DNA from 4 places in the Pseudomonas sp. ZT5P21 genome. Region 1 is predicted to be linked to each of the others. Evidence: predicted binding sites of a transcription regulator. Region 1 holds the regulator's gene; each other region holds the start of a gene.
The links. The regulator sigma-54, encoded in region 1, starts transcription at its own class of promoters, with help from an activator protein. The targets are predictions, from matches to a motif close to ANTGGCATNNANNTTGCTNT.

Region 1 (7,893 bases):
TCAACGCACGGCTGATGGGCGTGGCCCGTACCGGCAACGGTCGCCGCGAATCCTACGCGCACCTGCCGATGCCGCGCATGACCAACACCTACATGCTGGCGGGCGAAAGCGATCCGGCGGAAATCATCGCGTCGGTGAAGCGCGGCATCTACTGCGCCAACCTTGGCGGCGGTCAGGTGGACATCACCAGCGGCAAATTCGTGTTCTCCACCAGCGAGGCGTACCTGATCGAAGACGGCAAGATTACGGCGCCGGTCAAAGGCGCGACATTGATCGGCAACGGGCCTGAAGCGATGAGCAAGGTGTCGATGGTCGGCAACGATCTGGCGCTGGACAGCGGTGTGGGAACGTGTGGCAAGGATGGGCAGTCGGTGCCGGTGGGTGTCGGCCAGCCAACGCTGAAAATCGACGCGATTACCGTGGGTGGCACGGGCGCGTAAGAAATGGAGCTTCGGGTGAGTTGCGAGGCAACCCACCCGATTCGGGAATCAACGCAGACCGCGTTGAGTCTCGTCCAGCTCACGGATGTACTTGAAGATTTTACGGCTCGATGCCGGTGGCTTGTTGGTCGCCAGTTCGTGCTGGGCCTGACGGATCAGGGAGCGCAGTTGCTGACGATCAGCCTCCGGGTAGTCGAGCACGAACTTCTCCAGGACTGCATCGTCGCCCGCGATCAAGCGATCGCGCCAGCGTTCCAGGCCATGAAAACGTTCGTTGTACTGCCGTGTGGAGGCATCGAGTTGATCGAGCAAAGTCAGAATGGCGTCAGTGTCCTGATCGCGCATCAGTTTGCCGATGAACATGAGGTGCCGTTTACGCGCGATATTCGCGGTGTGCTTGGGCGCATCGGCCAGAGCCCGGCGCATAGCGTCGGTCAACGGCAGTTTTGCCAGCAAGTCAGGCTTGAGCGTTGTAAGGCGTTCGCCGAGGTCAACCAGAGCATGCAGCTCGCGTTTAACCTGGGATTTGCTTTTTTCTCCCGTATCGAGGGAGTCGTCGTAAGAATCAACCATGGTGGCCGTCCGCAAAGAAACGCCGCCATGATAACCAGTCGGGGGCCGCTTGTCCGGCCCGGTCGCTCGAAGGCCTTTACCGAAAGCAGATTTTGAGTGGAGAACAGCATGAGTGCAGTTGAAAGCGTCGGCCCACAAGCGTTGCCGGCACTGCAGGAACAAGTCGAGCAGATCATCGCTGAAGCCAAGCGCCAGGGCGCCAGTGCCTGTGAAGTGGCGGTGTCGCTGGAACAGGGCCTGTCGACCTCGGTGCGCCAGCGTGAGGTCGAAACCGTCGAATTCAACCGCGATCAGGGCTTTGGCATCACCTTGTATGTGGGCCAGCGCAAGGGTTCGGCCAGCACCTCGGCCAGTGGGCCTGAAGCCATCCGCGAAACCGTCGCGGCGGCCTTGGCCATCGCCAAACACACCTCGGAAGACGAAGCCGCCGGCCTGGCGGACGCCGCGCTGATGGCCAAGGATCTGCAGGATTTCGACCTGTTCCACCAATGGGACATCACGCCTGAGCAAGCCATCGAGATGGCTTTGACCTGTGAGGCCGCAGCGTTTGCCACCGACAGCCGGATCAAGAACGCCGATGGCACCACACTCAGCACTCACCAGGGCTGCCGCGTTTACGGTAACAGCCACGGTTTTATCGGCGGGTACGCCTCGACCCGCCATAGCCTCAGCTGCGTAATGATCGCCGAAGCCGACGGCCAGATGCAGCGCGATTATTGGTACGACGTGAACCGGCAGGGCAGTTTGCTGACTGACCCGGTGAGCATCGGCCAGCGTGCTGCGCAGCGGGCGGCCAGCCGACTGGGCGCGCGTCCGGTGCCGACCTGTGAAGTGCCTGTATTGTTTTCCGCTGAACTGGCTGGGGGCTTGTTCGGCAGTTTCCTTTCGGCGATTTCCGGCGGCAGCCTGTATCGCAAATCGTCATTCCTGGAAGGTACCCTTGGGCAGAAGTTGTTCCCGGAATGGTTGACCATCGATGAGCGCCCGCACCTGATGCGCGCCATGGGCAGTTCGGCGTTCGATGGCGATGGTCTCGCGACATACGCCAAACCGTTCGTCGAAAAGGGTGAGCTGGTGTCCTACATCCTCGGCACCTATTCCGGTCGTAAACTCGGTATGCCAAGTACCGCCAACGCCGGCGGCGTGCACAACTTGTTCGTGACCCACGGCGATGAAGATCAGGCGGCCTTGCTGCGGCGCATGGGCCGTGGCTTGCTGGTCACCGAGCTGATGGGCCAGGGCATGAACATGGTCACCGGCGATTATTCTCGCGGCGCGGCGGGCTACTGGGTCGAGAACGGCGAGATCCAGTTCGCGGTCCAGGAAGTCACCATCGCCGGCAACATGCGCGACATGTTCAAGCAGATCGTTGCGGTGGGTAATGACCTGGAGTTGCGCAGCAACATTCGTACGGGTTCGGTGCTGATCGAGCGGATGACAGTCGCCGGTAGCTGATCTTTACAGCTATAAAAAAGGCACGCCACCCATTGGGTGGCGCGCCTTTTTTATGCGCCTTGCACGGAGCCAATGTGGGAGCGGGCTTGCTCGCGAAAGCGGCATGTCAGTCAACGAAGATGTTGAACATAATGGCCTCTTCGCGAGCAAGCCCGCTCCCACAAAGGACGCTGTATACCTTCGGGATTGTTTTGTTTCTCATTAGCGAGCAGGGTTACTCGCCTTCGTCGAAGTAGTTGTTGATCAACGCCACCAGCGCATCCAGCGCTTCGTGTTCCTGCTCACCTTCCGTACTCAAATGGATTTTGGTGCCCTTGCCGGCCGCGAGCATCATCATGGCCATGATGCTTTTGCCGTCGACCATGGACTCAGGCGTGCGCCCGGCTCTGATCTGACAAGGGAACTGACCCGCCACCCCAACGAATTTGGCGGAAGCGCGGGCATGCAAACCCAGCTTGTTGATGATTTCGATTTCCAGAGCAGGCATCGCGATGTGAATCCTTTAGCTGAGGTCGCGGTGGCGAACCTGGACGTTCTTCAGGGATTTTTGCAGGACCTGGCCCAGACGTTCGGTCAGGTAGACGGAGCGGTGATGCCCGCCGGTGCAGCCAATGGCAATGGTGACATACGCACGGTTGCTGGCGGCAAAGCGGGGCAGCCATTTGAGCAGGTACGTGGAAATGTCCAGGAACATCTCCTCGACGTCCGGCTGGGCCGCCAGGTATTCGGCAACCGGTTGATCAAGCCCGGACTGCTCGCGCAGTTCCGGCTTCCAATAGGGGTTCGGCAGGCATCGCACGTCGAACACCAGGTCGGCGTCTACCGGCATGCCACGCTTGAATCCGAAAGACTCCACCAAAAACGCAGTGCCGGGCTCCGGCTGATTCAGCAGGCGCAGTTTGATGGTATCGCGCAATTGATACAGGTTAAGGTTGGTGGTGTTGACCTTGAGATCGGCGAGGTCGGCAATCGGCCCGAGCAGGTTGGATTCATCGTTGATTGCCTCCGCCAGCGAGCGATTGGCACTGCTCAGCGGATGACGACGACGGGTTTCCGAAAAGCGTTTGAGCAAGGTTTCTTCGTCGGCATCCAGATACAATACATCGCACTGGATATGTCGGCTGCGGACTTCTTCGAGCAGTTCCGGAAACCGGCTCAGGTGGCTCGGCAGGTTGCGCGCGTCAATGGAGACGGCAACCAGTGGCTGAGTAAGCTCAGTGTGAATCAACGCACGCTCGGCCAGTTCGGGCAGCAACCCGGCGGGCAGGTTGTCGATGCAGTAATAGCCGTTGTCCTCGAGAACATCGAGTGCGGTACTTTTACCTGAGCCGGAACGGCCACTGACGATGATCAAGCGCATGATTAGTGCTCGTTTTGCTCGTCCAGGACAACCTGATACAAGGCTTCATTGCTCGGGGCGCTACGCAGGCGATCACGGACTTCCTTGCGATCAAGCATGCTGGCGATCTGGCGGAGCAATTCAAGGTGCGCATCGGTAGCGGCTTCCGGGACCAGCAGAAGGAACAGCAGGTCAACCGGAGCACCGTCGATGGCGTCGAAATCGATGGGGGCATCCAGGTGCATCAAGGCACTGATGGGCGAGGTGCAACCTTTCAGCCGACAGTGGGGGATAGCGATGCCGTTACCAAAACCGGTCGAGCCAAGTTTTTCACGGGCAATCAAAGCCTCGAAGACATCTTGCATCTCCAGAGCCGGCACTTCGCGGGCGATCAGGTTGGCAATTTGCTCGAGGGCTTTCTTTTTACTGCCGCCCGGCACGTTCACGAGAGAACGGCCGGGGGTCAGGATGCTTTCAAGTCGGATCATGGGTTGGGAGTGTTAACGACCGGTCGCGCCCTGGAGGAGGCTTTGGGTCTTTTCCTTATGCTTTTTGAGTTGTTTATCCAGCTTGTCGGTCAGCGCGTCGATCGCGGCGTACATGTCGGTATGTTCCGCGTTTGCGACCACTTCATTGCCGGGAATATGCAGCGTGGCTTCGATTTTCTGTTTCAGCTTTTCGACCGTCATCGTGACTTGCACGTTGGTGATCTTGTCGAAATGCCGCTCTAATCGTTCGAGTTTTTCGCCGATGTAGGTGCGAAGAGGTTCGGTCACTTCCAGTTGGTGTCCACTGATGTTGACTTGCATACAGCTTCTCCTTCGTTGCCAGTGCATAAAGCGGTAGATCAGATGATCTACCACTGGAACGCTGTGGCGTGGCTCTACATCAACCGCTTGCGTTCGCTCGAAGGCGCGATCCCGAGGGATTCGCGGTACTTGGCGACGGTGCGGCGAGCCACCTGAATGCCTTGTGCCTCCAGTAAACCAGCGATCTTGCTGTCACTCAACGGCTTTTTCTGATTTTCGGCAGCAACCAGTTTTTTGATGATAGCGCGGATCGCCGTGGACGAGCATTCGCCGCCTTCCGAGGTGCTGACGTGGCTGGAGAAAAAGTATTTCAGCTCATATATGCCCCGAGGGGTATGCATGAATTTCTGCGTGGTCACCCGGGAAATCGTCGATTCGTGCATGCCCACCGCTTCGGCGATGTCATGCAGCACCAATGGTTTCATCGCTTCGTCGCCGTACTCCAGAAAACCGCGCTGATGCTCGACGATCTGGGTAGCCACTTTCATCAGCGTTTCGTTGCGGCTTTGCAAGCTCTTGATGAACCATCGGGCCTCTTGCAACTGATTGCGCATGAAGGTGTTGTCGGCGCTGGTGTCGGCACGGCGCACGAAGCCGGCGTATTGGGCGTTGACCCGCAGCCGCGGCACCGACTCCTGGTTCAGTTCTACCAGCCAGCGCTCGTTATCCTTGCGCACGATCACGTCGGGAACGACATATTCGGCTTCACTGGACTCGATCTGCGAGCCCGGACGCGGGTTGAGGCTCTGTACCAGTTCGATGACCTGGCGCAGTTCATCTTCCTTGAGCTTCATGCGGCGCATCAGCTGGCTGTAATCGCGGCTGCCGAGCAAATCGATGTAGTCGGTGACCAGGCGCTTGGCCTCGGCCAGCCAGGGTGTCTTGGCGGGCAGCTGGCGCAATTGCAGTAGCAGGCACTCTCCAAGGTTGCGGGCGCCGATGCCGGCCGGTTCGAATTGCTGGATTCGATGCAGAACGGCTTCGATCTCGTCCAGTTCGATGTCGAGTTCCGGGTCGAAGGCCTCGAGGATTTCCTCGAGGGTTTCGTCCAGGTAGCCCTGATTGTTGATGCAATCGATCAGGGTCACGGCAATCAGACGGTCGGTGTCGGACATCGGCGCCAGGTTCAGTTGCCACAACAGGTGGCTTTGCAGGCTTTCACCGGCCGATGTGCGGGTGGTGAAATCCCACTCGTCGTCATCATTGCTCGGCAGGCTGCTGGCGCTGGTCTGGTAGACATCTTCCCATGCGGTGTCGACGGGCAGTTCGTTGGGAATGCGCTCGTTCCAGTCGCCTTCCTCGAGGTTGTCCACCGTCGGGGCGGTTTCCTGATAGGAAGGTTCCGAAACATCGGCGTTGGGTTGCTGTTCGGCTTTGTCGGCCAAGGGGTCGGCGTTATCGAAGTCGTCGCCTTCTTCCTGGCGTTCGAGCATCGGGTTGGACTCCAGGGCCTCCTGGATTTCCTGTTGCAGGTCCAGGGTCGACAATTGGAGCAGACGGATGGCCTGTTGCAGCTGCGGTGTCATCGTCAGCTGCTGGCCCATTCTCAAGACTAGCGATGGTTTCATGGCAGGGGCTAAACACCTTATTCGCCGGCGCACATGCGCCATCCACTACAGGGCGCCGGAGCGCCAAACATAAGCAAATTATATGCCCGAAACTGCAACGTTTGCCTAGAGCGCTGTAACAATAAAAAAGTATTGATTTTTTATCGAAACAAGCGCTCGTGGCGACTAGCCAGACACCTCAGCGCTTACAGGCGGAACTCGTGGCCCAAATACACTTCCTTGACCAGGTCGTTGGCCAGGATGGTGGCAGAGTCACCTTCGGCAATCAGTTGGCCATCGTTGACGATATAGGCGGTTTCGCAGATATCCAGGGTTTCACGGACGTTGTGGTCAGTGATCAGCACGCCAATGCCCTTGGCCTTGAGGTGGTAGATGATCTGCTTGATGTCGCCCACCGAAATCGGGTCCACGCCGGCGAACGGTTCGTCGAGGAGGATGAATTTCGGGTTCGTCGCCAGTGCCCGGGCGATTTCCACGCGGCGGCGTTCACCACCGGACAGGCTCATACCGAGGTTGTCGCGGATGTGGCTGATGTGGAATTCCTGCAGCAGGCTTTCCAGCTCTTTGCGACGACCAGCCTTGTCGAGTTCCTTGCGGGTCTCGAGGATTGCCATGATGTTGTCGGCGACCGAGAGTTTTCGGAAGATCGACGCTTCTTGCGGAAGATACCCGATGCCGGCTTTCGCGCGACCGTGCATCGGCTGGTGGCTGACGTCCAGATCATCGATCAGGACGCGGCCCTGATCGGCCTGAACCAGGCCGACGATCATGTAGAAGCAGGTTGTCTTGCCGGCGCCGTTAGGGCCCAGCAGGCCCACGATCTGACCGCTGTCGATGGACAGGCTGACGTCGCGCACGACCTGACGGCTCTTGTAGCTCTTGGCCAGATGCTGAGCTTTCAGAGTTGCCATTACTGGGCCTTTTGCTCGTCGGTTTTCTTTTTCGGCTGGATCACCATGTCGATGCGCGGGCGCGACTCTGTGACCTTGGAGCCTGTTGCGCGACCGGCACTGGCGAGCTTTTTGTTGGTGTCGTAGACGATTTTCTCGCCTTGGGTGACGTTACCGTCTTTATCGACAACTTTGGCGCGATCGATCAGCACGACGCGGTCTTGCGACGCGTGATACTGGATGGTGACACCCCAGCCCTGAACCGGCTTGGTGTCGCCCGCCGTTTGCAGTTGTTCGAAATAGGCGAGGTTGCCCACCGAAGTCACCACGTCGATGTCTCCGTTCGGGGTGCGGGTCATGGTCACGGTATTGCCGGTAACCTTCATCGAGCCCTGGGTGATGATCACGTCACCTTTATAAGTAGCGATACCGTTCTTGTCGTCCAGTTGGGCGTCGTCGGCCTGGATGCGGATAGGCTGCTGTTGATCGTCCGGCAGAGCCCAGGCGCTCACGCTTCCCAGTGCTGCGCCCAGACCGAGCAAAATAGGGAGAGTTTTAACGAGCCTCATACTGTCCTCTTACGTTCGATAGCAGGTGTATCCTGCTTTCTTTCAAATACGCTTTCATTCCCTTGCCAGTCGAGACACCACCAGCGCCGTCGATTCTAACGGGTTGATCGGTCTGCGCATATTGCTGCTGCGGGAACACTGTCATGCGGGTGGTGGTAATCAGGGTCTTGCGGTTTTTCTCGTCGAAACGCGTGATGCGCACCGAGTCGATCAATTCGACCTGCGTGCCATCCGGGTTGACCTCGCCATG
Region 2 (7,893 bases), 2.4 Mb from region 1:
GGCAAAAAACTTGGTCAGAGCGCCGTTCAAACCGGTGCTGGTGTCGGAGAGCAATTTGTCCAGCGGCGTGACTTGATTCAGGTAGGCGGCCGAATCGCTGTTGAGCGAAGTGGTGGTCTGCAACTGCGCATCGAGGTAGCTGTTGTACACACGACGCACATCGGCCAGCGTCGTGCCGGTGCCGATGTACACATTGCCGAACTGCTGCGAGGCCTTGGTGCCCTGCACTGTTTGCTGGCGTGAGTACCCGGCGGTGTCGACGTTGGCAATGTTGTTGCCGGTGGTCATCAACGAGGATTGGCCTGCGGCCAGACCCGACATCCCGATATTGAGCAAACTCATGGTTCAGACCTTAATCCTTGTGCCTATAAAGGCGTGGTGGAAACGCCCGCCGCAGCGTAGTTCTGGTAACTCGTCATCTGCTTGGCTATCTGCGAAATCTTGCTCGCGTAGTCCGGGTCGGTTGCGTAACCGGCCTTCTGCAACTCGCGTACAAACTGTTCTGGGTTATCGGCCGACTTCACGACATCTTGATAGCGATTGTTGGTTTGCAGCAAAGTCACAAGGTCATGGAAGCTGTCTTTGTAAGAGTCGTAGGAACGGAACTCGGCCGTCTCCTTGACCATCGCGCCATTCCTGAATTCGCTGGTGATTGCGCGCGCCGAATTGCCCTGCCAGTTGCTGCTGGCCTTGATGCCGAACAGGTTGTGGCTGCTGCTGCCATCCTGGGCGCGCATGACCGATTTGCCCCAGCCGGTTTCCAGCGCAGCCTGGGCCACGAGATAACGCGGATCGACCCCGATGCGCTCGGCCGCCTCCTTGGCCATCGGCAACATGGTGTTGACGAACTGGTCGGCGGAACTGAAGGCTTTCTTCGCCGGAGCCAAGGGAATTTGCGCAATGGCACGACCATGGATCTGCAGGCCGCCGCTTGATGCCGCTTGTGCATTCGCCAGCCAATCGCCGTTGTACAACGGCCCCGAACCGGTAGGCGTGTTGCGCTCCGGCAGCTGAATTCTGTTGACTGTCGCGGCCGTCGTCGGGGCGGAAGGCACCAGACCCGCGAGCAAGCGGTCAGCCAGTTTCGGTGGCAATGCCAGACGCCGTTGATTGATCAGCTGCATGTCATTGCGATGCGCGCCCTCGCCTGCGGCTTGCGGCGCATGGATGGCGCGCGACGCCCACAAAGGACGCTGGCCATTGACCCGCGACAACGGCCCATCGGTCGCGACCGTGCCGGCCGCCACTGGCGTCTGCGCCGCTGCTTTTGCCGCTTCCTGCTTGGCGGCCGAAAGCGTTGCCGCTTCGCCCGGCGCCAGCGGTTTGTTCTTCGACATCTGACGCATCAACACGTCCGCCAGACCGATACCACCGCCCTCGCGGGACATGGAAACGGCCAGCTGCTGGTCGTACATTTCCTGGTATTGCTTGGCCGCCGGGGTGTTGAGCGGATTGTCCTCACCCAGCGAGTCGGTAGCCTTGCGCATGGACTTGAGCATTTCACCGAGGAACAGCGATTCGAACTCCTGCGCCACCTTGCGCATGTTGCCATCGCTGTCCTTGTCGCCAACCTTGAGTTGGTTCAGCCGGTTCAGGTCCGAATAGGAACCCGAATCGTTGCTGCCGACACCCAAACCACCTTTGCGCATATCCATGGTCGCCGTCCTCAGATCACGATCAGGTCGGCTTGCAACGCGCCGGCCTGCTTCAAGGCTTCAAGGATGGCCATCAAGTCACCCGGTGCCGCGCCGACCTGGTTCACCGCACGCACGATCTCGTCGAGGGTGGTGCCCGGACCGAACTTGAACATCGGCTTGGCTTCCTGCTGGGCGTTAACCCGCGAGCGCGGCACGACCGCCGTCTGCCCATTGGACAGAGCGCCGGGCTGGCTGACGATCGGGTCTTCGGTGATGGTCACGGTCAGGCTGCCGTGAGTCACGGCAGCCGGAGAAACCTTGACGTTCTGGCCGATCACGATGGTGCCGGTACGGGAGTTGATGATGACTTTCGCCACCGCCTGCCCCGGATCGACTTCGAGGTTTTCGAGGATCGACAGGTAATCGACCCGCTGGCTCGGATCCAGTGGCGCGCTGACGCGAATCGAACCGCCGTCGATGGCCTGGGCAACGCCAGGGCCGAGCATGTTGTTGATCTTGTCGACGATGCGCTTGGCGGTGGTGAAGTCGGAACGGTTGAGGTTCAGGGTCAGGCTGTTGCCCTGGTTGAAACCGCTCGGCACCGAACGCTCAACCGATGCACCACCCGGGATGCGACCCGCCGACGGAACGTTGACGGTGATCTTCGAACCGTCGCGACCTTCGGCGTCGAAACCGCCGACCACCAGGTTGCCCTGAGCGACCGCGTAGACGTTGCCATCGATACCCTTGAGCGGCGTCAGCAGCAAGGTGCCGCCACGCAGGCTCTTGGAGTTACCGATAGAGGAAACGGTGATATCCACCTGCTGACCCGGCTTGGCGAACGCCGGCAAGTCAGCACTGATGGAAACGGCCGCGACGTTCTTCAACTGCACGTTGCCGGAACCTGCCGGCACCTTGATGCCGAACTGCGAGAGCATGTTGTTGAAAGTCTGCAGGGTGAACGGCGTCTGGGTCGTCTGGTCACCAGTACCGTTAAGGCCGACCACCAGGCCATAACCGATCAATTGGTTGGAACGCACGCCGGAAATACTGGCGATGTCCTTCAGCCGCTCCGCTTGCGCGCCAAGCGACAGAGTCATCAACAGCGCAGCCGCGATCAGGTGCTTGAAGTTCAACGTGACCACCTAGAAAGGGAACAGCGGGCTGAGGAAGAAACGGTCGAACCAGCCTGGCTGACTCGCATCGGCGAAAGCACCGGTACCCGAATAGGTGATGCGCGCATCGGCGACACGTGTCGACGAAACGGTGTTGTCGGTGGCGATGTCATCGGAGCGAACCATACCGGCAATCCGTACCAGCTCATCGCCGGTGTTGAGGGTCAACCACTTCTCGCCGCGCACGGCGATGATGCCGTTGGGCAGCACGTCGGCGACGGTCACCGTGATCGAGCCGGTCAGGCTGTTGCTCTGACCGGACTTGCTGTCGCCTTTGGTCGCGCGATCACCTTCGTAACCGACGTCCAGGCTCAGACTACCGCTGCCCACTGGATCACTGGTGCTCAGACCACCGCCGAAAAACGAGCTAAGGCCGATGTCGGTCTTGCTGTTTTTGCCTATCTGCGAGTTGGCGTTCTTGCTGGCCTGGGTGCGCTCGTTCAGGGTGATGGTGATGATGTCACCGACCCGGAACGCCTTGCGGTCGCTGTACAGGTTCTGCTCAAAACCGGCCTGATAGATCGAGCCATTATTGGCGGCAGCCGGCAACGGCGTACGCGGCAACACCGGGGCGTAGTAAGGGTCATTGGGCTTGGGCGGCGGGGCAACGCAACCCGCGACCACAACGGCCCCACTCAGTGCCAGAACAGATACAAAGCGATTCATGACCCTACCTCACGGTATTGCAGACGACCTCAAGGCCGCCTCATAGACTTGATTACAGATTCTGCGTTACGAACGAGAGCATCTGGTCGGCGGTGGAGATCACCTTGGAGTTCATCTCGTAGGCACGTTGAGTGGTGATCATGTTGACCATCTCTTCAACGGTGCTGACGTTGGACGTTTCCAGGGTGTTCTGCAGCGTGGTGCCGAAACCGGCCAGGCCCGGCGTACCGACTTGCGGCGCGCCGCTCGCAGCGGTTTCCAGGAACAGGTTGTTACCCACTGCCTGCAGGCCGGCCGGGTTGATGAAGTCGGCGGTTTGCAGGTTGCCGATCACTTGGGCGGCCGGATTACCAGCGACGGTGACGGACACAGTGCCGTCGCGACCGACCGTGAAGGTCTGGGCATCGTTCGGGATAACAATGGCCGGCTCCAGCGCGAAACCGCTGGCGTTCACGATCTGGCCGTTGGAATCGAGGTGGAACGTGCCGTCACGGGTGTAAGAGGTAGTGCCGTCCGGCTGCAGGATCTGGAAGAAACCGCGACCGTCGATGGCCATGTCCAACGGCTGCTCAGTGGTTTGCAAACTGCCGGCGTTGAAGTTTTTCTGGGTGCCGACGATGCGCACACCGGTACCCAGCTGCAGACCCGACGGCAATTCGCTGTCCTGCGTCGACTGGGCGCCTGGCTGGCGTTTGATTTGATACAACAAGTCCTGGAACTCGGCACGGTCACGTTTGAAACCCGTGGTCGACACGTTGGCCAGGTTGTTGGAAATGGTCGTCAGGTTGGTGTCCTGGGCGGACAGACCTGTTTTGGCAACCCATAGAGCCGGAAGCATTCGATTCTCCTCGTGCGCCTGTTTTACGGCGCGACGTTCTGATAATTAGCTGATCTGCAAGACCCGAGCCATGGCCTGGTCATCTTCTTTGGCGGTGTTCATCATCTTGATGTGCAGCTCGAACTGCTTGGCCAGGGCCAATACCGAAGTCATTTCATCCACGGCATTGACGTTGCTCGACTCGAGGAACCCGGACACCAGTTTGACGTTGGCATCGGCTTGCGCAGGCTTGCCGTCCTTGGTGTGGATCGAGCCGTCCAGGCCTTTGGTCATGTTCTTGAAATCCGGGTTGACCAGCTTGATGCGGTCGACTTCCGCCATCACGCGAGGCCCTTCGCCCATCGCGCGGATGCTGACGGTGCCGTCCTCGCCGATTTCGATCTGCTGCTCGGGCGGCACGGAGATCGGCCCGCCATTGCCCAGTACCGGCATACCGTTGCCGGCGCGCAATACGCCCAGAGCGTCAACGTTCAGGCTGCCGGTGCGCACGTAGCTTTCACCACCGTCGGGGTTTTGCACGGCGAGCCAGCCATTGCCCTGCACCGCGACGTCGAGATCGCGCCCGGTTTGCACCAGCGCACCCGCAGAGAAGTCGGTGGCCGGACGTTCGGACATGGCAAATGCACGCGCCGGAAAGCTGTCACCGAACACCGGCATCGAACGGGCCTGCTCCAGGTCTTTCTGGAAACCGTTGGTGGAGATGTTCGCCAGGTTGTTCGCATGAGCCTTCTGCGCCAGTGCATTCTGGCTGGCGCCGGTCATTGCCACATAAAGGTACTTGTCCACACTCTTTCCTCTGCATGCCGGACGTTTGCCGCCCACCGCTGTACTGCTGAGCCATAAGCAATTTGCAGACCAACTTTTCTCTGGCGGCGCAGGGCCCGGCAAACAAAGGACTTGAGGGGTTCAGAGGGGAATGGGGGATTGCGTCGAAGACGAAAAACCGGCGGTGTTATGCCAATAGGTGGCAAGACATGGCCTTGTCGCTGATAGTGCCGGCCTTTTCACGGGCACCAACACAGCAAGTGTCAGCTACGAGTCAGTCTTGCCAACCTCATACTCACGCAACTTATTGGCAATGGTCGTATGCGAAACCCCCAAGCGCTTACCCAATTGCCGGCTGCTCGGATGCTCTGAATACAAACGCTCCAGCACCGCTTTTTCAAAACGCCCGACAATCGCATCCAGCCCGCCTTCGAGGGAGAAATCGCCAAGCGGCTGACGCACGCCGTAGTCCGGCAGGCGAATGTGTTCAGCCTTGACCGTGCCGCCCTCGCACAAAGAAACCGCCTGGAACAGCACGTTTTCCAGCTGCCGGACATTACCCGGCCAATGATAATGACTGAGCCGCTCCATGGCCGCCGGTGCCAGTTTGGGCAACGGGCAACCGATCTGCCGACTGGCCTGATCGAGGAAGTGCTCCACCAACGGCGTCAAGCCATCCAGGCATTCACGCAGCGGCGGGATGTGCAACGACAGCACGTTCAAGCGGTGATACAAATCCTGGCGAAACTCGCCCCGCGCGCACAATTCGGACAGATCAACCTGCGTCGCGCAGATCACTCGCACATCCAGATAAACCTCTTCATCACTCCCTACACGACGGAAGCAACCGTCCTGCAGGAAGCGCAGTAATTTCACCTGCAAGCGCGGGCTCATTTCCCCGACGCCATCGAGGAACAGCGTACCGCCCGCCGTCAGCTCCAAAAGCCCCAGCTTGCCCTCGGCCCGCGCCCCTTCGAAAGCGCCGGGGCCATAGCCGAACAACTCGGTCTCGGCCATCGACTCCGGCAGGCCCGCGCAGTTGAGCGCCATCAACGGCGACTGTCCTCGCGGACTGGCCAGGTGACAGGCTCGCGCCAACAATTCTTTACCAGTGCCGGTTTCGCCTTCTATCAATAGCGGCGCATCCAGCGGCGCCATGCGCCGGGCCTCACGCACCACGGCCGCCATCACTTTCGAACTCTGGAAGATGCTGTCGAACCCACGCAACTCCTGCTTGCGCACGTTGTAGATGCGCTCCCCCACGCGATCCGCACGATGCAGCGTCAGCACCGCGCCGGCCATGGCTTCGCTGTCATCATGCTCCGATTGCAGCGGCGCGATGTCGGCCAGAAATACGTCGCCCCTGACCTTGACCCGCAGCCCGTTGATCCGCGATTTGTTGGCGCGCACCAGTTCCGGCAAATCGAAATCCTCGGCATAACGCGACAACGGAATCCCCGGCACCTCGTCGACACGCACCCCAAGCAACTGCGCCGCTGCGCGGTTGGCCGCGACGATCGAGCCGCCCATGTCGATCGACAACACCGGAAACTCCAGCGCGCCGAGCAAGGCATTGAGTTCCATGTGCCGACGCTCGCTGGGCATCAGCCCTACCCGCTTGACGCCAAAGACCCCGGCAATCGACTCGAATTTCGGACGCAGCGCCTGGAACTGAATGTTGATCAGGTTCGGGCAATGCAGGTAGATCGCATTGCCATGCTCACCACCGACCTCGCCGCGAGCGACGTTGATCCCGTACTCGACCAGCAAGTTGAGAATGTCACGCAGGATGCCGATGCGATTCTGGCAGTGAACTTTGATACGCATATAAAGGCCCGAAAAAAGCGGTAAGTGAGTTGATGCCAGGCATGCAACCTGTGGGAGCGAGCTTGCTCGCGAAAGCGGTGTGTCAGGCAATCTTGATGGTGATTGACACACCGCTTTCGCGAGCAAGCCCGCTCCCACCTGGGTAATTACAGTGCTCTCTAACGTATTTTTTGCTGAGAGGCTCATTTATTCGTCAAGATTATGTGACACCTGCAAGCCTTTTCAAACCCGAAAATCTCGAGCACACCGCCATAGCGGCCAATTCGTAACGAAAACTTTACGATAACCGACGAATTTTCCTACGTTCCAAGACACTCCCCTGCTGCAACATCGCAATTCTTGAGGTATTTCTGGGTCACAGCAGGACATAACAAGAACGAAATCCCCTAGCAGGAGAGCAGCATGAAGCAGACGCAATACGTGGCTCGCGAGCCCGATGCGCAAGGTTTTATCGACTACCCCGCCGAAGAACACGCGGTGTGGAACACGCTGATCACTCGCCAACTGAAAGTGATCGAAGGGCGTGCGTGCCGGGAATACCTGGACGGTATCGAAAAACTCGGTCTGCCCCACGACCGCATTCCGCAACTCGGCGAAATCAACAAGGTCCTCGGTGAAACCACCGGCTGGCAAGTTGCCCGGGTTCCCGCGCTGATTCCCTTCCAGACTTTTTTCGAATTGCTGGCGAACAAGCAGTTTCCAGTGGCGACGTTTATTCGTACCCGCGAAGAGCTGGATTACCTGCAAGAGCCGGACATTTTCCACGAGATCTTTGGCCACTGCCCGCTGCTGACCAATCCCTGGTTCGCTGAGTTCACCCACACCTACGGCAAACTCGGCCTACAGGCTTCCAAGGAAGAACGCGTTTATCTGGCGCGTCTGTACTGGATGACCATCGAGTTCGGCCTGGTGGATACCCCCGAAGGCCAGCGCATTTACGGCGGCGGCATTCTCTCCTCGCCGAAAGAAACCGTTTACTGCCTGT
Region 3 (7,893 bases), 2.7 Mb from region 1:
TGACGGCACCGTGGTCGACATGTGCAAGGAATTCCTGCCGAACCACTCCAAGGGCGCGTTCGATGATCCACGCCTGAACCTGGTGATCGATGACGGCATGCGCTTCGTCGCCACCACCACCGAAAAATTCGACGTGATCATCTCCGACTCCACCGACCCGATCGGTCCGGGCGAAGTGTTGTTCTCGGAAAACTTCTACCAGGCCTGCCGTCGCTGCCTGAACGAGGGCGGTATCCTGGTGACCCAGAACGGCACGCCGTTCATGCAGATCGACGAAGTCAAAACCACTGCCGGGCGCCTACGCAGCCTGTTCCCGGACTGGCACTTCTATCAGGCGGCCGTACCGACCTACATCGGCGGCTCGATGACATTTGCCTGGGGCGCGACCAATACCGCCTATCGCAAACTGTCCCGCGAAACCCTGCAGCAGCGATTCGCCGGCAGCGGCATCATCACCCGCTACTATAATCCGGAGATACACATTGGCGCGTTTGCCTTGCCGCAATACGTTCTGCAAGCCGTGAACAAGCCAAGTAACGACTGAAGTCCACGCACTGCCCCGTGTGGGAGCGAGCAAGCCCGCTCCCACAAGGTTCTGTGTTTTTTCATGTCTGTGCGTCGTTATCCGTTTGAACGATCAATAAGGGCAAAAGTCCAGATAGATGTAAGCCCATTTGCGGGTTTGTTCGAGGAGGCACTGATGCAAAAGTGGAAAATCACTTTCGTGGATGATCACGGCGAAACAGTCGACGAAATCTTTGAGTGCGACGAGTGTCCGGACAACGAACACGCGGCCAAACTGCTTAAAGAGCGGCTTTTCCCCGTCGCCGCCGAACTGGATCTGAACGATCTGGAAGGGCGGACCACTGATGCGAGCGTCAAAAATCTCAAGTCCCAGAACAGCATACAAATCCTCGGCATCACCCCCGTCTGAATACCTCGTGTCACTCTCGTGAAACAACCAGGCCTTGGCAGCGCCTCTCACTTGTGGGTACTCTGCAAGCGAGATCAGCGAATGGATCGCTAAGGTCTGGTCTTGTCAGCTACATGCTTGTTTCCCACCGGCAATTGAATTGCCGCATAGCTCGCACCATTCGGTCGCGGGCGTCGGGAGTACGGAAAGTCTATCCATCAGTTCAGGAGGACGTTTCATGAGCACAGCCTATCAAGAAGACATCAGCAGCTCGGTGCTGCGCCGCATGAAAGAAGGCGGTTTCGACTTTTCACGATTCCATCCGATCGAGTTTTACGCCATTTTCCCGGACGAGGAGCGGGCACGCAGAGCAGCAGGGCACTATTCTGGCGAATCCATGAATGCACAAATCAGTGTGCGCGACGACGGGGCCTGGGCGCTGGAACTGAGCAAAGTAATGTCCGCCACCTACGACGGCATCGGCGACTTTGAGCAGGACTTCGAGGCGGTGGTCGAGCCTTTGGGCGGCATCATCGAAGGATGGGGCGTCAAACAGGAGGTACGAGGGCTACTCGCATAACACTATGAACAGCGACAACATCCACTAACGGCTGACCTTCGGGTTGGCCGTTTTTGCTTGCGCAGATGAGAAATGCGCATCCCCTGTAGGAGCGAGCTTGCTCGCGATGGTCGTTATCGATAACGCGGGCTGTCTGGAAGAACCCTTTGTCCAGACGTTTTTCGCGAGCAAGCTCGCTCCTACGGAGGGGCAGGCCATTGACCACAAATTCGGAAACATAAAAAAAGCCGCCTGATGAGGCGGCTAAATGGGAAGTTTGGTGAGCATTTTCAGCGAATGCGCGGATTATCCGCATCCACTGTCGGGCAGTGAAATTAACTCTGGCTATGCTGGTGATAGGCGAAAGCATTGCTTCGCAATGAAGCGGGGGCGATCAGGTTGGGGGATTTACCGCACAGGAATGGTGCGGTACAGCCGGGACGAATATCCAACCGATTGATATCAAAGCGTTTATGCCGATGGCACGGGCCTTGCGAAGGCTTGGAAGTCCGGGTGACAAGGAGTACGGCATGATCCGCACCTATTTTGATGAGATGTACGATGCCGGCGGCCAGGTCCGCCCGCATTATCGGGAGTTTGCCCGTTGGCTGGCGGAGACGCCTGACGAACTGCTGGCCCAGCGGCGACGCGAGGCCGATCTGTTGTTTCATCGCGCCGGGATTACCTTCACGCTCTACGGGGACGAGCAGGGGACAGAGCGCCTGATTCCCTTCGACACCATTCCACGCAGCATCCCCGCCAGCGAATGGCGGATCGTCGAACGCGGCTGCATCCAGCGGGTCAAGGCGTTGAATATGTTCCTCGCCGACCTCTATCACGAGCAGCGCATCATCAAGGCCGGCATCATCCCGGCCGAACAAGTGCTGGCCAACGAGCAGTACCAGTTGGCGATGCAAGGTCTGGATCTGCACCGGGATATCTATTCCCACATCTCCGGTGTCGATCTGGTGCGCGATGGCGACGGCACGTACTACGTGCTCGAAGACAACCTTCGTACACCCAGCGGCGTGAGCTACATGCTCGAAGACCGCAAGATGATGATGCGCCTGTTCCCTGAACTGTTCTCGGCCCAGCGCATCGCGCCGATCGATCACTATCCCAACCTGTTGCTCGACACCCTGAAAAGCTCCAGCCCGATCGATAACCCAAGCGTGGTGGTGCTGACGCCAGGCCGTTTCAACAGCGCGTTTTTCGAGCATGCGTTTCTCGCTCGGGAAATGGGCGTCGAACTGGTTGAAGGCGCGGATCTGTTCGTGCGTGACGACAAGGTGTTCATGCGCACCACGGGCGGACCGAAAGCGGTCGACGTGATCTACCGTCGCCTCGACGATGCGTTCCTCGATCCGCTGGCGTTCAATCCGGACTCGATGCTCGGCGTTCCGGGGCTGCTGTCGTCCTACCGCTCGGGCAACGTGGTGCTGGCGAATGCCATTGGCACCGGGGTGGCGGACGACAAGTCGGTGTATCCGTTTGTCACGGACATGATCCGTTTCTACCTCGATGAAGAACCGATTCTGAAGAACGTTCCGACGTTCCAGTGTCGTAATCCTTCCGAGCTTTCCCACGTACTGGCCCATCTTCCGGATCTGGTGGTCAAGGAAACCCAGGGCTCCGGCGGTTATGGAATGCTGGTGGGGCCGGCGGCGACAGCGGCGGAAATCGAGTCGTTCCGCGCCCGCATCAAGGCCAAGCCCCACGCGTACATCGCGCAACCGACGTTGTCCCTGTCGACCTGTCCGACCTTTGTCGAAAACGGCATCGCTCCACGCCACATCGACCTGCGTCCGTTTGTATTGTCTGGCCGCGAAACCCGGGTCGTGCCCGGCGGTTTGACCCGTGTCGCCCTGCGTGAAGGCTCTCTGGTGGTGAACTCCTCACAGGGCGGCGGAACCAAGGACACCTGGGTGGTCGAGGATTAAAGGAAGCCTGCCATGTTAAGTAGAACTGCCTCGGATTTGTATTGGATGTCGCGTTACCTGGAGCGGGCGGAAAACCTCGCGCGGATGCTCGACATCAGTTATTCGCTGTCGTTGATGCCACAGGATGGTCGCGGTGACGGTCTGCATGAACTTGCGATGCCCTTGTTGATCACCGGCACCCTGGACGACTACCTGGAACGCCACGGCGAGTTGCATGCCGAACGGTTGCTGCATTTTTTCGCTCTCGACGCGGCCAACCCGGCGAGCATCTACAGTTGCCTCGGCGCCGCACGGGCCAGCGCCCATGCGGTGCGTGGACGCATCACCGCTGACATGTGGGAGAACATCAACGCCACCTGGCTGGAAATTCGCGGGATCGCCGAGCAGGGCTTGAGTCGCTACGGCATGAGCCGTTTCTGCGAGTGGATCAAGGAACGTTCCCACCTGTTTCGTGGCGCGTCCTACGGCACCATCATGCGAAACGACGCGTTTCGTTTCATTCGACTGGGCACGTTTATCGAAAGGGCCGACAACACCTTGCGCTTGCTCGACGCCCGTTACGAAATGGCCGGCGATCAGGCTGAAGCGGTCAGCGACGGCACGGCCCACGCCTATTACCAGTGGAGTGCGTTGTTAAGGGCGTTGTCGTCGTTCGAGGCCTACACCGAAATCTACCGTGACGCTCCCGGTGCCCGGCATGTGGCCGAGTTGCTGCTGTTGCGTGCTGATGTGCCACGTTCGCTACGGGCTTGCACCGAAGAAATCGACCAGATCCTCGCCCAGTTGCCGGGTGCCAACGGCCGCCCCGCTCAACGCCTTGCGGCGGAAATGGACGCGCGCCTGCGCTACACCGGTATCACCGAAATTCTCGACGAAGGCCTGCACGCCTGGCTGACCGAGTTCATCCCGCTGGTGCGCCAGTTGGGCAACGCCATTCACAGTTCCTACCTGGAGGCTGCATGAGACTTTCCATTAGTCACGAAACCACCTATCACTATGAGGATCAGGTGCGGGCGAGCATCCAGTATTTGCGACTGACCCCACACGACAGCGAGCGTCAGCACGTGCTCAGCTGGCAACTCGACCTGCCGCGCCCGGTGCGCGCGCAACTCGACCCGTTCGGCAACATCCTGCATGTGCTGACCATGGACGAACCGCACGAAGCGATCATCATTGGCGCCCGTGGCCAGGTCGACATTGACGACCTTCGCGAAGCCGAGCACGAGAGTCAGTCGGCGCTGCCGTTTTTGCGTTTCACGCGTCTCACCGAAGCCGACGAAGCCTTGCGCGCGTTCGCCGAGAAGGAATGCAAAAAACGCCGGGACCGCACGGCGCTGATCGATTTGATGCACGGCCTTAACCAGCACATGACCTACACGCCGGGCTCTACCGAAGTGGACACCAGTGCGGCCCAGGCTTTCGCCGGGCGATCCGGCGTGTGCCAGGACCACACTCACGCGTTCCTTGCCTGCGCCCGCAGCCTGGGCATTCCGTCGCGTTATGTGTCGGGCTATTTGTACAGCGAGAACTGCGAGCACCTGGCCAGTCACGCGTGGGCGGAAGCCTGGCTGGATGACGCGTGGTACAGCTTTGACGTGACCAATGAACTGGCGCGGCCGGAGCGTCATTTGAAGCTGGCGGTGGGTCTGGATTACCTGGATGCCTGTCCGGTGCGCGGGATGCGTCGCGGCGGCGGGTGTGAGCAGATGCATGCGAAGGTGTTTGTGTCGCCGACGCCGATGCCGGTTATCTCCGTTCAGCAGCAATAGGCGAGAACAGCGCAGGCCTCCTGTGGGAGCGAGCTTGCTCGCGATAGCGTCGTTTCAGTCAGCACTTCTGTTACTGACACACCGCTATCGCGAGCAAGCTCGCTCCCACAGGGATGCGATCAGGGTTTAACCTTCCGCCCCACCATATGCTTCAAATACCCCACCAACCGCTCCAGATCGCCGTCGGGTAACACTTGCGCAGAAAACCCCGGCATCTTCGCCTGCGGCCACTGCCGCAAACTCTGCGGATCACGGATATAACGTTTCAGGAAATCCGCCCCAAAATACTCGGTCGGATTAAACGGAATATTCAGATCCGGCCCGAACTGCGCATCCCCGGCACCATTGAGTCGATGACACGCCAGGCAGTTCTTCTGAAACAGCGCAAACCCTCGGTTCACCGGATCGTCCGCCTTTAACGCCGGATCAGGCAACAGGGCAGGGAAGCGCTCGGCCACAGGGGCCAGACGCTTGATGCTCGCCACTTCGAACGGCCATTGTTCAGGGCTGATGTTGCCAGCCTGCGGATCAGTCCAGACCAGGTAAAACGGCCCCGCACTCCGCTTATCTGCCGATAGCGCTGGCCACGGTTTGGCCGGGTCTTCAATCGCCAGCCAGGCCCGCGCACCATTGGCATTGAGCAACGGCGCAGCCGCCAGTTCAGCGGCAAAACCGTCCAGCGCCACGGCTTGCAGGTGATCGTCAGGCTTGATGCCGGTCAACAACGCCGCCAAGGGCACGGCGCGATAGCTCATGTCCCGTTTATAGGAAACGTCGTTGGCAATCGTGATGGTCTGCAGCTGAGGATGCTTGAGCAATTCCTCGGTCTGCCAGGTGCGACTGTTGGCGCCCAGCTCCAGGTTCAGCTGTGCGGCATAAAGGGGCGAGCCGAACAGCAAGGCCCCGAATAAAATGAGCGTTTTCAAAGAGCCGTCCATGTCGTGGAAGTGCCACAAAGGTTGGCACACCCACGCTGGCCCGGGTAGCGAGCCAGCCACATTTTTGATGAGGCGTTAATAAACCTTGCGCCGTATCTTTAATAAAGACTCAGCCGATCACCTTGGTCAGGTTCGGCAAAATCAACAACAGGGTTGTGGCGAAAAGAATGAGCCCGGCTTGACGTACTTTCGAATGTTTGAACATGGCTTGACCGCCTTTTTTGTTATTTCCTGATGCCTGCCTGCATTTCTCCATGACGGCAGGCGTTGCACTCCCTGTAGCACGAGCGCCTCGGCAAAACCCGACGACAACTTCGTACATGTTCACCTTAGGGCCCGCGTCACTCGTGGCTTAGATCCCTTTCGTATGGAGTACATACATATCGCTTTAAAAAAGCATGAGGCCTATTGCCAGCTTCTTCGCCGCCCTTTTGCTAGACAGCTCGGTGTCCTGAAACGGTTCATCCGGTAGCCCACTACCGTCCGTCTGAGCGTGTCCGTCAATGTCCGTGAGCATTGCGGTCATTGAATCGGCGGTGGCTCGGCATAAGGTGAGGGTCCGGTATTTCACCGTCAGGTTCGAGGACGACATGACCCAAGCTTTGATTTTCGACGCGTTACGCACGCCCCGTGGCAAAGGCAAGTCCGATGGCGCCTTGCACAGCGTCAAACCTGTGAACCTGGTGGCCGGGCTGCTCAAGGCGCTGCAGCAGCGCACTTCGCTCGACACCAGTCAGGTCGATGACGTGGTGCTGGGCTGCGTGACGCCGGTCGGTGATCAAGGCGCCGACATCGCCAAAACCGCGACACAAGTGGCCGATTGGGACGTCAGCGTGGCGGGTGTGCAGATCAATCGATTCTGCGCATCAGGGCTGGAGGCGGTGAACCTCGGGGCGATGAAAGTGCGTTCCGGCTTCGAAGAACTGGTAGTGGTCGGGGGCGTCGAATCAATGTCCCGAGTGCCGATGGGCAGCGACGGCGGCTCCTGGGCGCTGGACCCGGAAACCAATCTGCACAGCCATTTCACCCCGCAAGGCGTGGGCGCCGACCTGATCGCCACCCTTGAAGGTTTCAGCCGTCTCGACGTCGATGCGTACGCGCTGCACTCCCAGCAGAAAGCCGCGCGGGCGCGGGCCGATGGTTCGTTCAGCAAATCGCTGGTGCCTGTGCAGGATCAGAACGGCATCATCCTGCTCGATCACGATGAATTCATCCGCGCCGATTCCACCCTGGAAGGCTTGGGCAAACTCAAGCCGAGCTTCGAGATAATGGGGCAAATGGGCTTCGACGCCACGGCGCTGCGGGTCTACAGCCATGTGGAGCGAATCAATCATGTGCACACACCGGGCAACAGCTCCGGGATCGTTGATGGCGCAGCGCTTATGTTGATCGGCTCCGAGGCGAAGGGTCGAGCGCTGGGCTTGCAGCCACGGGCGCGCATCGTTGCCACGGCGGTCACCAGCACCGACCCGACCATCATGCTCACGGGCCCGGCGCCGGCCACGCGCAAGGCGCTGGCCAAGGCCGGGTTGCGGAATGAAGACATCGACCTGTTCGAGGTCAACGAGGCGTTTGCCTCTGTCGTGCTGAAATTCATCAAGGACATGGCCATCGACCCGGACAGGGTCAACGTCAACGGCGGCTCCATCGCCATGGGTCACCCGCTCGGCGCGACAGGCTGCGCAATCCTCGGCACGCTGCTCGATGAACTGGAAACCCGGCGCCTGCGCTATGGCCTCGCGACCCTGTGTGTCGGCGGCGGCATGGGCATTGC
Region 4 (7,893 bases), 580 kb from region 1:
GCGCGAAACCCTGAAGAACCTGTACGACGGCGTGGCCCTGACTGACGTCAACACCGCGCTGGTGATGACCGCCCGTACCCTGGTTGAACGTGAGCCGAACTATTCGTTCGTGACCGCACGCCTGCTGATGGACACCCTGCGCGCCGAAGGCCTGGGTTTCCTTGGCGTCGCCGACAGCGCCACTCACCACGAAATGGTTGACCTGTACGCCAAGGCGCTGCCTGCGTACATCGCCAAGGGTATCGAATTCGAATTGCTGAACCCGGTCCTTGCCACCTTCGACCTGGAAAAACTCGGCAAGGCAATCAACCACGAACGCGATCAGCAGTTCACGTACCTGGGCCTGCAAACCCTGTACGACCGTTATTTCATCCACAAGGATGGTATCCGCTTCGAACTGCCGCAAATTTTCTTCATGCGCGTGGCCATGGGCCTGGCGATCGAAGAGAAGAACAAAGAAGACCGTGCGATCGAGTTCTACAACCTGTTGTCGTCCTTCGACTACATGTCCTCGACCCCGACCCTGTTCAACGCCGGCACCCTGCGTCCACAACTGTCGAGCTGCTACCTGACTACCGTGCCGGATGACCTGTCGGGCATTTACCACGCGATCCACGACAACGCCATGTTGTCCAAATTCGCAGGCGGCCTGGGCAACGACTGGACGCCGGTTCGTGCGCTGGGTTCGTACATCAAGGGCACCAACGGCAAATCCCAGGGCGTCGTACCGTTCCTGAAAGTGGTGAACGACACCGCCGTCGCTGTCAACCAGGGTGGCAAGCGCAAAGGCGCTGTGTGTGCCTACCTGGAAACCTGGCACATGGACATCGAAGAGTTCATCGAGCTGCGCAAGAACACCGGTGATGATCGTCGTCGTACCCACGACATGAATACCGCCAACTGGATCCCGGACCTGTTCATGAAGCGCGTCTTCGACGACGGCAAGTGGACCCTGTTCTCGCCGTCCGAAGTGCCTGATCTGCACGACCTGACCGGCAAGGCTTTCGAAGAGCGTTACGAGTACTACGAAGCCCTGACTGAGTACCCGGGCAAGGTCAAGCTGTTCAAGACCATCCAGGCCAAAGACCTGTGGCGCAAAATGCTGTCCATGCTGTTTGAAACCGGCCACCCATGGCTGACCTTCAAAGACCCGTGCAACTTGCGCAGCCCGCAGCAGCACGTCGGCGTGGTCCACAGTTCGAACCTGTGCACCGAGATCACCTTGAACACCAACAAGGACGAGATCGCCGTCTGCAACCTGGGCTCGATCAACCTGCCGAACCACATCGTCAACGGCAAGCTGGACACCGCCAAGCTGGAACGCACCGTGAACACCGCCGTGCGCATGCTCGATAACGTGATCGACATCAACTACTACTCGGTACCGCAAGCGAAGAACTCCAACTTCAAGCACCGCCCGGTCGGTCTGGGCATCATGGGCTTCCAGGACGCTTTGTACCTGCAGCACATTCCTTACGGTTCCGATGCTGCCGTCGAGTTCGCCGACAAGTCGATGGAAGCGGTCAGCTACTACGCGATTCAGGCCTCCTGCGACCTGGCCGACGAGCGTGGCGCTTACGAGACGTTCCAGGGTTCGCTGTGGTCCAAAGGCATCCTGCCGCTGGATTCGCAACAGATCCTGATCGAGCAGCGTGGCCAGAAGTACATCGACGTTGACCTGAAGGAATCCCTGGACTGGGCACCGGTTCGCGCCCGCGTACAGAAAGGCATTCGTAACTCCAACATCATGGCCATCGCACCGACCGCGACCATCGCCAACATCACTGGCGTCTCGCAGTCGATCGAACCGACCTACCAGAACCTCTATGTGAAATCGAACCTGTCGGGCGAATTCACCGTGATCAACCCGTACCTGGTTCGCGACCTGAAAGCTCGCGGTCTGTGGGACTCGGTCATGATCAACGACCTGAAGTACTACGACGGTTCGGTGCAGCAGATCGAGCGCATCCCGCAAGAACTCAAAGAGCTCTACGCGACGGCCTTCGAAGTGGACACCAAGTGGATCGTCGACGCAGCCAGCCGTCGTCAGAAGTGGATCGACCAGGCTCAGTCGCTGAACCTGTACATCGCCGGCGCTTCGGGCAAGAAGCTGGACGTGACCTACCGCATGGCCTGGTACCGTGGTCTGAAAACCACTTACTACCTCCGTGCCCTGGCCGCGACCAGCACCGAGAAGTCGACCATCAACACTGGCAAGCTGAACGCTGTTTCCAGTGGCGGCAACCACGGTGAAGATTCGGTCCTGGCAGCGCCAGCCGGCCCAGCTCCAGTGCCGAAGGCTTGCGCCATTGACGAGCCGGATTGCGAAGCTTGCCAATAAGCTGAGCCGGCAGGCGCTGAAAAGCGCTTGCTTGACAACCCCCGACAGTCCTCTGGATTGATCGGGGGTTTTTCTTTTGTCTGGAGGAAATGCGCCAGCCGAACGGGCCTCTTCGCGGGCAAGCCCGCTCCCACAGGGAACTGTGTTCGCCTTGGGTACGCGGTCAATGTGGGAGCGGGCTGCCCCGCGAAGAGGCCCACCCGCACCACATAAAATCCTGATCCTGATAAAAATCCCGGCCACAAAAAAGCCCCTCTTCGAGGGGCTCCTTGTGAAGCGCTATCAGCCAATCCGCATCAGGTCATCTGAATGATGGTCTGCATGATGGTGCTCTGGGTCGAGATGGTCTTGGCGTTCGCCTGGTAGTTACTCTGCGCCTTGATCAGGTCGACCAGTTCGCTGGTCAGGTTGACGTTGGACTCTTCCAGAGAGTTGGAGTGGATCTCGCCCAAGGTACCGGTGTTCGGCGCATCGTAACCCGGGATACCCGACGCGTAGGTTTCCTTCCAACTGGTGCCGCCTACCGGCTGCAGACCTTGTTCGTTGGTGAAGCTGGCGAGCGAGATCTGACCGATAGCCTTGGTCTGGCTGTTGCTGAAGTTGGCCAGCATGATACCGCTGGTGTCGATGGTCAGGTTGGTGATCTGGCCCGTGGCGTAACCGTTCTGCACAGGAATCGAACGCGCGGTGTCGGCGTTGTACTGCGTGGTATTGCTCATGGAGACCGTCACGCCGGCCGGGTCGGCGGCGGCGCCGTTGGCTGCCCACACACCATTGGTCACCTTGCCGGGAATCCAGCCGGTAACCTTCAGGTCAGGGCTGACGACCGGCACCGGCAGGGCTGGTGTGGTCACCGAAACCAATTTGCCCGAGGTGTTGAACACCATGGTCGAAGCGACCGGCGGAGAAGCGGCAAGCGTCGGGTCGGTACCATTCGGGTTGCGACCATCGATCAAGGTGTAGGTTTGCCAAGTGTTCGCGCCAGTCTTGACCATGTATTGATCCATGGTGTGCTGATTACCCTGAGTGTCGTAAATCGGGGTGCTGAACTGTTTGGTAAAAGTTTCCGACTTCGCCGGGTCGAACTTGTTGGCGGGAAGAGTCTGGTCGATGATTGGCGCCGTGGAGTTCAGGTTGATCGTCGACGAAACCGTGGTGGTGGTTTTCGGCGCCAGGTTCGAGGTGTCGATGCGCAGGTCAGTCAAAACGCCATTGACGATCTTGCCATTGGCATCCACACCATAACCCTGCAGACGCGCAGAGCCATCGGTGTTGGTGACGTAACCGTCCTTGTCGACCTTGAAGGTGCCGGCACGGGTGTAGGACAACGAGCCGTTGTCATTCAGCACGAAGAAGCCGGAACCGTTGATGCCCATGTCCAGCACGTTGCCGGTGTTGTTGACGTCGCCCTGGGTGAACTGCTGGGAAACGTTGGCCAGACGCACGCCGTTACCGACGGTTTTGCTGCCGGAACCCAGCTTGGTAGCCGAGTAAACGTCTTCGAATTCTGCGCGGGACGATTTGAAACCGGTGGTTGCGACGTTGGCAATGTTGTTGCCGGTCACGTCCAGTTGTTTGTTGGCTGCATAGAGACCGCTAAGGCCGATATTGAAAGACATATTCCACTCCTTTGTGCCGTGTTAGTCGGCTCTACATACCAATGGTTTGTACTTTGGACAGGGCGATGCTGCCCGCCCCGGCGAGGTTGAGCATCAACTCACCGCCGGTCTGGCTGATGGTCACGCTGTTGACGGTCGCCGGCAGGTACGTCACCAGCGAAGTCGCCTTGCCGTCGTAGGTCGCGGTGGCGCCGAAGGTGTACGTACCCGCCTTGGCCACTTCGCCTGCATCGTTCTTGCCGTCCCAGATGAAGCTGGCGTTGCCGGCTTTCTGGCTGCCCAGATCGATGGTACGGATGACCTTGCCATCGGCATCAGTGATCTTGACCTTGACCGGGTCGGCCGACGCGGGCACGGCGATTGTCCCGTTGAAGCTCTTGGCGGTATCGACCACGGCTTTGTCGCCCGGGGCGATGACCGAACGCCCGACCAGCGACGACGCCTGCAACGCCTGGGACGAGTTGTAGTTACTCGCCAGGCCGCTCACGGTGGTGTTGAGCGTGGTGATGCCTTCCAGGCTACTGAACTGCGCCAACTGGGCAACGAACTCGCCGTTATCCTGCGGCTCCAGCGGGTTCTGGTTCTTCAGCTGTGTCACCAGCAACTGCATGAACGCGTCCTTGCCCAGGGACTGCTTGCCGGTGGCACTGTTCGTCGCGGACGCCAGGCCGTCGGCAGTGGTGTTGGTCTTGATCGAAGAGTTGGCCAGGACGTCTTTGAGGCTAATGCCGCTGGTGGTATCGGTAACACTCATCTGAGTCGCCCCTTATCACTGACCGAGGGTCAGGACCTTCTGCATCATGGTTTTGGCGGTGTTCATCATTTCGGCGTTGGTCTGGAACGAACGACTCGCGGAAATCATGTCGGCCATTTCTTCCACCACGTTGACATTCGGGTAGTAGACGTAGCCCTTGCCGTCGGCGGCCGGATGGTTCGGCTCGTAGCGCGCTTCAAGGTTGCTCTGGTCTTCGACCACGCCCAGCACCTGCACGCCCTGGCCTGCAGCGTCCTGGTTCTGGAACAAGGAATCGCTGCCGCCGCTCTGGCCGCCCTGGAACATGGTGGCGAACACCGGGTGACGGGCGCGGTAGGTCTGGTCGATGCTCGACGAAACGGTTTCGGCGTTGGCGATGTTCGAAGCCACGGTGTTCAGGCGAGTGGTCTGGGCACTCATGCCACTACCGGCAATGTTGAAAACGCTGGATAGCGACATGACTTACTCTCCGCGGAGGGCTGATACCAGCCCTTTGAATTTGCTGTTGAGCAGGGTGAAGCTGGCCTGGAAGTTGACCGCGTTTTCCGCGTAGCTCGACTGTTCCAACTGAGCGTCCACGGTGTTCTGGTCGATCGAAGGTTGCATCGGCGTGCGATACATCAGCGACTCGTCACCATTGCCCAAGCCTTCGGCTTCGATGTGACGGCTGTTGGTCATGTTCAAGGCGAATGTACCGCTCCTGGTTTTCTCGCTCTGCTCAGCGAGCACTTTCGAGAACTCCAGATCCCGAGCCTTGTAGTTCGGGGTGTCGGCGTTGGCAATGTTGTTGGCCAGGACTTCGGCACGCTGAGCGCGGAAGCCCAGGGCCTGTTCGTGGATACCGAGCGCTTTATCGAAGCTGATGCTCATGTCGGGAAACCTTCGGGTGACCTGATTTTTCGTACGATGAACATAGCAAGCGGCATGCCAATTCAAAAAAGCCCGTAAACCGGGGCTTTGCGGGCAGTGGCAATGCGGCAATGCCAGAAAAGCGGCAACGGGTTTCCGCCGTCTGCCGCTTTTCTGCCGCTTTCCTGAATCGCGCGCCGCCCCCCCCCCGTAGGAGCTGCCGCAGGCTGCGATCTTTTGATCTTGATCTTAGAAACCCAGGATCAAAAGATCGCAGCCTTCGGCAGCTCCTACTTGATAAATAATCTCCGGGCTGCACTGGACCATCTAGTAATGATCCGGCAGCGCTTCAGTATTCCCACGCGGAGCGAGGGAACGATCCAAGAGACAGTCCTTCCGACAAACCCGCGTGAACCGCCTTTTATCTCTCTTCCAGAGGCAGGCCGGTTGTGCATATTGCTGCTGAGTCAAATTTGGGGAACAGATCAACAATCTCTGCAGAACAAACTATGAATTTTTATCTGAGATCGGAACCTTTGATGTAAGAAAACTTACCATGACTAGTAGTCTGCATCACCCAATCTTTTAAAATCACGACATACACAGTAAATACTTAACTATTGATAGGGCACCATTGTTTGCGGCATAACTTAGGCGTTTCTGCCAAATGGAATTCCAATTACTGCAAGGAATGCAGCATGCAAAAATCTATCGCTTTTCCTCCACCTTTGAATTCATCAAGCGCTGCGCGCAGCCCAGACAAGAAATATCCAGGATATCTGCCAAACTTTGACAGTGCGCTAAATTGGGATGGAACTGTTCCGACGGTCACTGTGGCTTACCGTATTGAAACCATTAATAAAGAGGACTACGCATATGAAAAATTGGTAGCTATAGCACATTCGGTGCAAGATCAGATAGAAGGTAATCTCTCGAATAGCCCGGCGAGTGTACGAAGTGAAATAGAAAGGCGCATAAACTCATCCGGCGATACCCATCCGTTCAACAAGCTGGAAAACGCCTTAAAAAAGAAAGCCATTATTGTCGAGCTCCTGCAACAAATAAGAATGAATAGGAGTTGGTATGAAGCGAATATATTTGCTGGCATAGATTTGTTGTCAATGGACAGCCTGGAACGTGCCGAGCTATTCGCGGCTTCTGTGGATACAGTAGAACACGACGAAGAACGCCGAGACAGTTACGAAAGCTTTCTGAGATCGCTCACAGCCGCCTACGTCAAACGAATCCTTGTCGAAGCTGTTTCCATTTTAGAGGACGCATCTCAAGCTATAGATGCTGCGATCCATTCTGCCTTGGCTAGAGGTGAAACTGCCTACAGCTTCCAGTTGACCCTTAGTCAAGCCGCACAAGTAGTAACTGTGGCGGCCCCTCCAAAACGCGGACGGTTGGACTTTCGAAGCAGTAATCCGTAAAGGCACCCTGTTGTTGACCGGCTTGGGAGAAGCACTTCTCAGTCGAGTGACGGCGGTTGGGATCGGCACCTTGCTCTATTCACCCGCTTTGGGTAACGGCGAGCGTTATCCTCAATCGGTTCTCAAATTATCTGGTAGTGCAGTCTTGCCAGATGCACCGACCAACCTGAATGAAATCGCCGCTGCCGAAGGCACCATCGATCTTCCCTACCGGATTTATGGTGACCTTGACCAATACACACTCGTTGCAACACCGGCGGGAGGGAGCATTTCGCCGGCGGTCCCCGTTAGGGCGCTGGAGCTCGACCAGAAGACTAATAGCTACAGTTTCATCTCCGCCGACACACCGCCTATCACCTTCAGTTTTCCCATTATCCATTGGGAAAGCAGTTCGACAACTTTACCTGTTAGACCAGTGGAAATACCGACTTACGGTGGCGTTGAGCTGTTGCCCCTACATGCGCAGCCTACTCCTTTGCCTGCGTTCGAGTTACCGGACTTCAGGGATTGTATCTACTGCTTTCCTATCAACAGCGGCTTGCCGCCGATTTACGTCGTCTTCAACAGCCCTTATGAAGGGGCTACCACCAGAGGAAAGTACAGCGGCAGATTTTTCAATCCTGCCAAAGCTGGCGGCCCCATCCTGGATCTGGATTGGACCAAGGCTATCGTGACGAAAGCGGGTATTAAACGAGTGAAATTGCATATTGGACGTTTCAGTCCTTCAGATGCCAATGCCATCATGGTTGATCGACTGAAAAAGATTCTCCAAGGTAAATTAGTAATCACGGATACCGACAAACGTTTCTATACTCATGAACTCAGAGAGCTTGAACGTTTCAGAAAATTAGGGGTGGCAGATGGTGTAAATCCAAATGATGAAGGCGTTATTTGGAA

Region 2: a site for sigma-54 is predicted at 5,157-5,176, ahead of ACYZT9_RS19745 (flagellar basal body rod protein FlgF). Genes of this name have one in related genera too.
Region 3: a site for sigma-54 is predicted at 1,951-1,970, ahead of ACYZT9_RS18710 (circularly permuted type 2 ATP-grasp protein). Genes of this name have one in related genera too.
Region 4: a site for sigma-54 is predicted at 5,627-5,646, ahead of flgB (flagellar basal body rod protein FlgB). Genes of this name have one in related genera too.

The regions. Positions count from the first base shown of each region.
Region 1 covers NZ_CM142705.1:1,122,046-1,129,938, forward strand. The annotation lists gene tldD (metalloprotease TldD) at 1-440, shown strand, start outside; gene yjgA (ribosome biogenesis factor YjgA) at 489-1,013, opposite strand; gene pmbA (metalloprotease PmbA) at 1,122-2,468, shown strand; gene ACYZT9_RS05105 (HPr family phosphocarrier protein) at 2,683-2,955, opposite strand; gene rapZ (RNase adapter RapZ) at 2,971-3,828, opposite strand; gene ptsN (PTS IIA-like nitrogen regulatory protein PtsN) at 3,831-4,295, opposite strand; gene hpf (ribosome hibernation-promoting factor, HPF/YfiA family) at 4,308-4,616, opposite strand; gene ACYZT9_RS05125 (RNA polymerase factor sigma-54) at 4,691-6,184, opposite strand; gene lptB (LPS export ABC transporter ATP-binding protein) at 6,370-7,095, opposite strand; gene lptA (lipopolysaccharide transport periplasmic protein LptA) at 7,095-7,643, opposite strand; gene lptC (LPS export ABC transporter periplasmic protein LptC) at 7,630-7,893, opposite strand, start outside.
Region 2 covers NZ_CM142705.1:4,255,177-4,263,069, forward strand. The annotation lists gene flgK (flagellar hook-associated protein FlgK) at 1-342, opposite strand, end outside; gene flgJ (flagellar assembly peptidoglycan hydrolase FlgJ) at 366-1,655, opposite strand; gene ACYZT9_RS19730 (flagellar basal body P-ring protein FlgI) at 1,667-2,737, opposite strand; gene flgH (flagellar basal body L-ring protein FlgH) at 2,783-3,478, opposite strand; gene flgG (flagellar basal-body rod protein FlgG) at 3,531-4,316, opposite strand; gene ACYZT9_RS19745 (flagellar basal body rod protein FlgF) at 4,362-5,102, opposite strand; gene ACYZT9_RS19750 (sigma-54-dependent transcriptional regulator) at 5,349-6,908, opposite strand; gene phhA (phenylalanine 4-monooxygenase) at 7,311-7,893, shown strand, end outside.
Region 3 covers NZ_CM142705.1:4,031,865-4,039,757, reverse strand. The annotation lists gene speE (polyamine aminopropyltransferase) at 1-544, shown strand, start outside; gene ACYZT9_RS18720 (hypothetical protein) at 701-934, shown strand; gene ACYZT9_RS18715 (ribonuclease E inhibitor RraB) at 1,152-1,493, shown strand; gene ACYZT9_RS18710 (circularly permuted type 2 ATP-grasp protein) at 2,003-3,412, shown strand; gene ACYZT9_RS18705 (alpha-E domain-containing protein) at 3,425-4,375, shown strand; gene ACYZT9_RS18700 (transglutaminase family protein) at 4,372-5,181, shown strand; gene ACYZT9_RS18695 (c-type cytochrome) at 5,301-6,119, opposite strand; gene ACYZT9_RS18690 (hypothetical protein) at 6,229-6,441, opposite strand; gene ACYZT9_RS18685 (acetyl-CoA C-acetyltransferase) at 6,710-7,893, shown strand, end outside.
Region 4 covers NZ_CM142705.1:1,707,037-1,714,929, reverse strand. The annotation lists gene ACYZT9_RS07910 (ribonucleoside-diphosphate reductase subunit alpha) at 1-2,341, shown strand, start outside; gene flgE (flagellar hook protein FlgE) at 2,638-3,960, opposite strand; gene flgD (flagellar hook assembly protein FlgD) at 3,992-4,714, opposite strand; gene flgC (flagellar basal body rod protein FlgC) at 4,730-5,173, opposite strand; gene flgB (flagellar basal body rod protein FlgB) at 5,177-5,584, opposite strand; gene ACYZT9_RS07885 (hypothetical protein) at 6,262-6,996, shown strand; gene ACYZT9_RS07880 (S-type pyocin domain-containing protein) at 7,007-7,893, shown strand, end outside.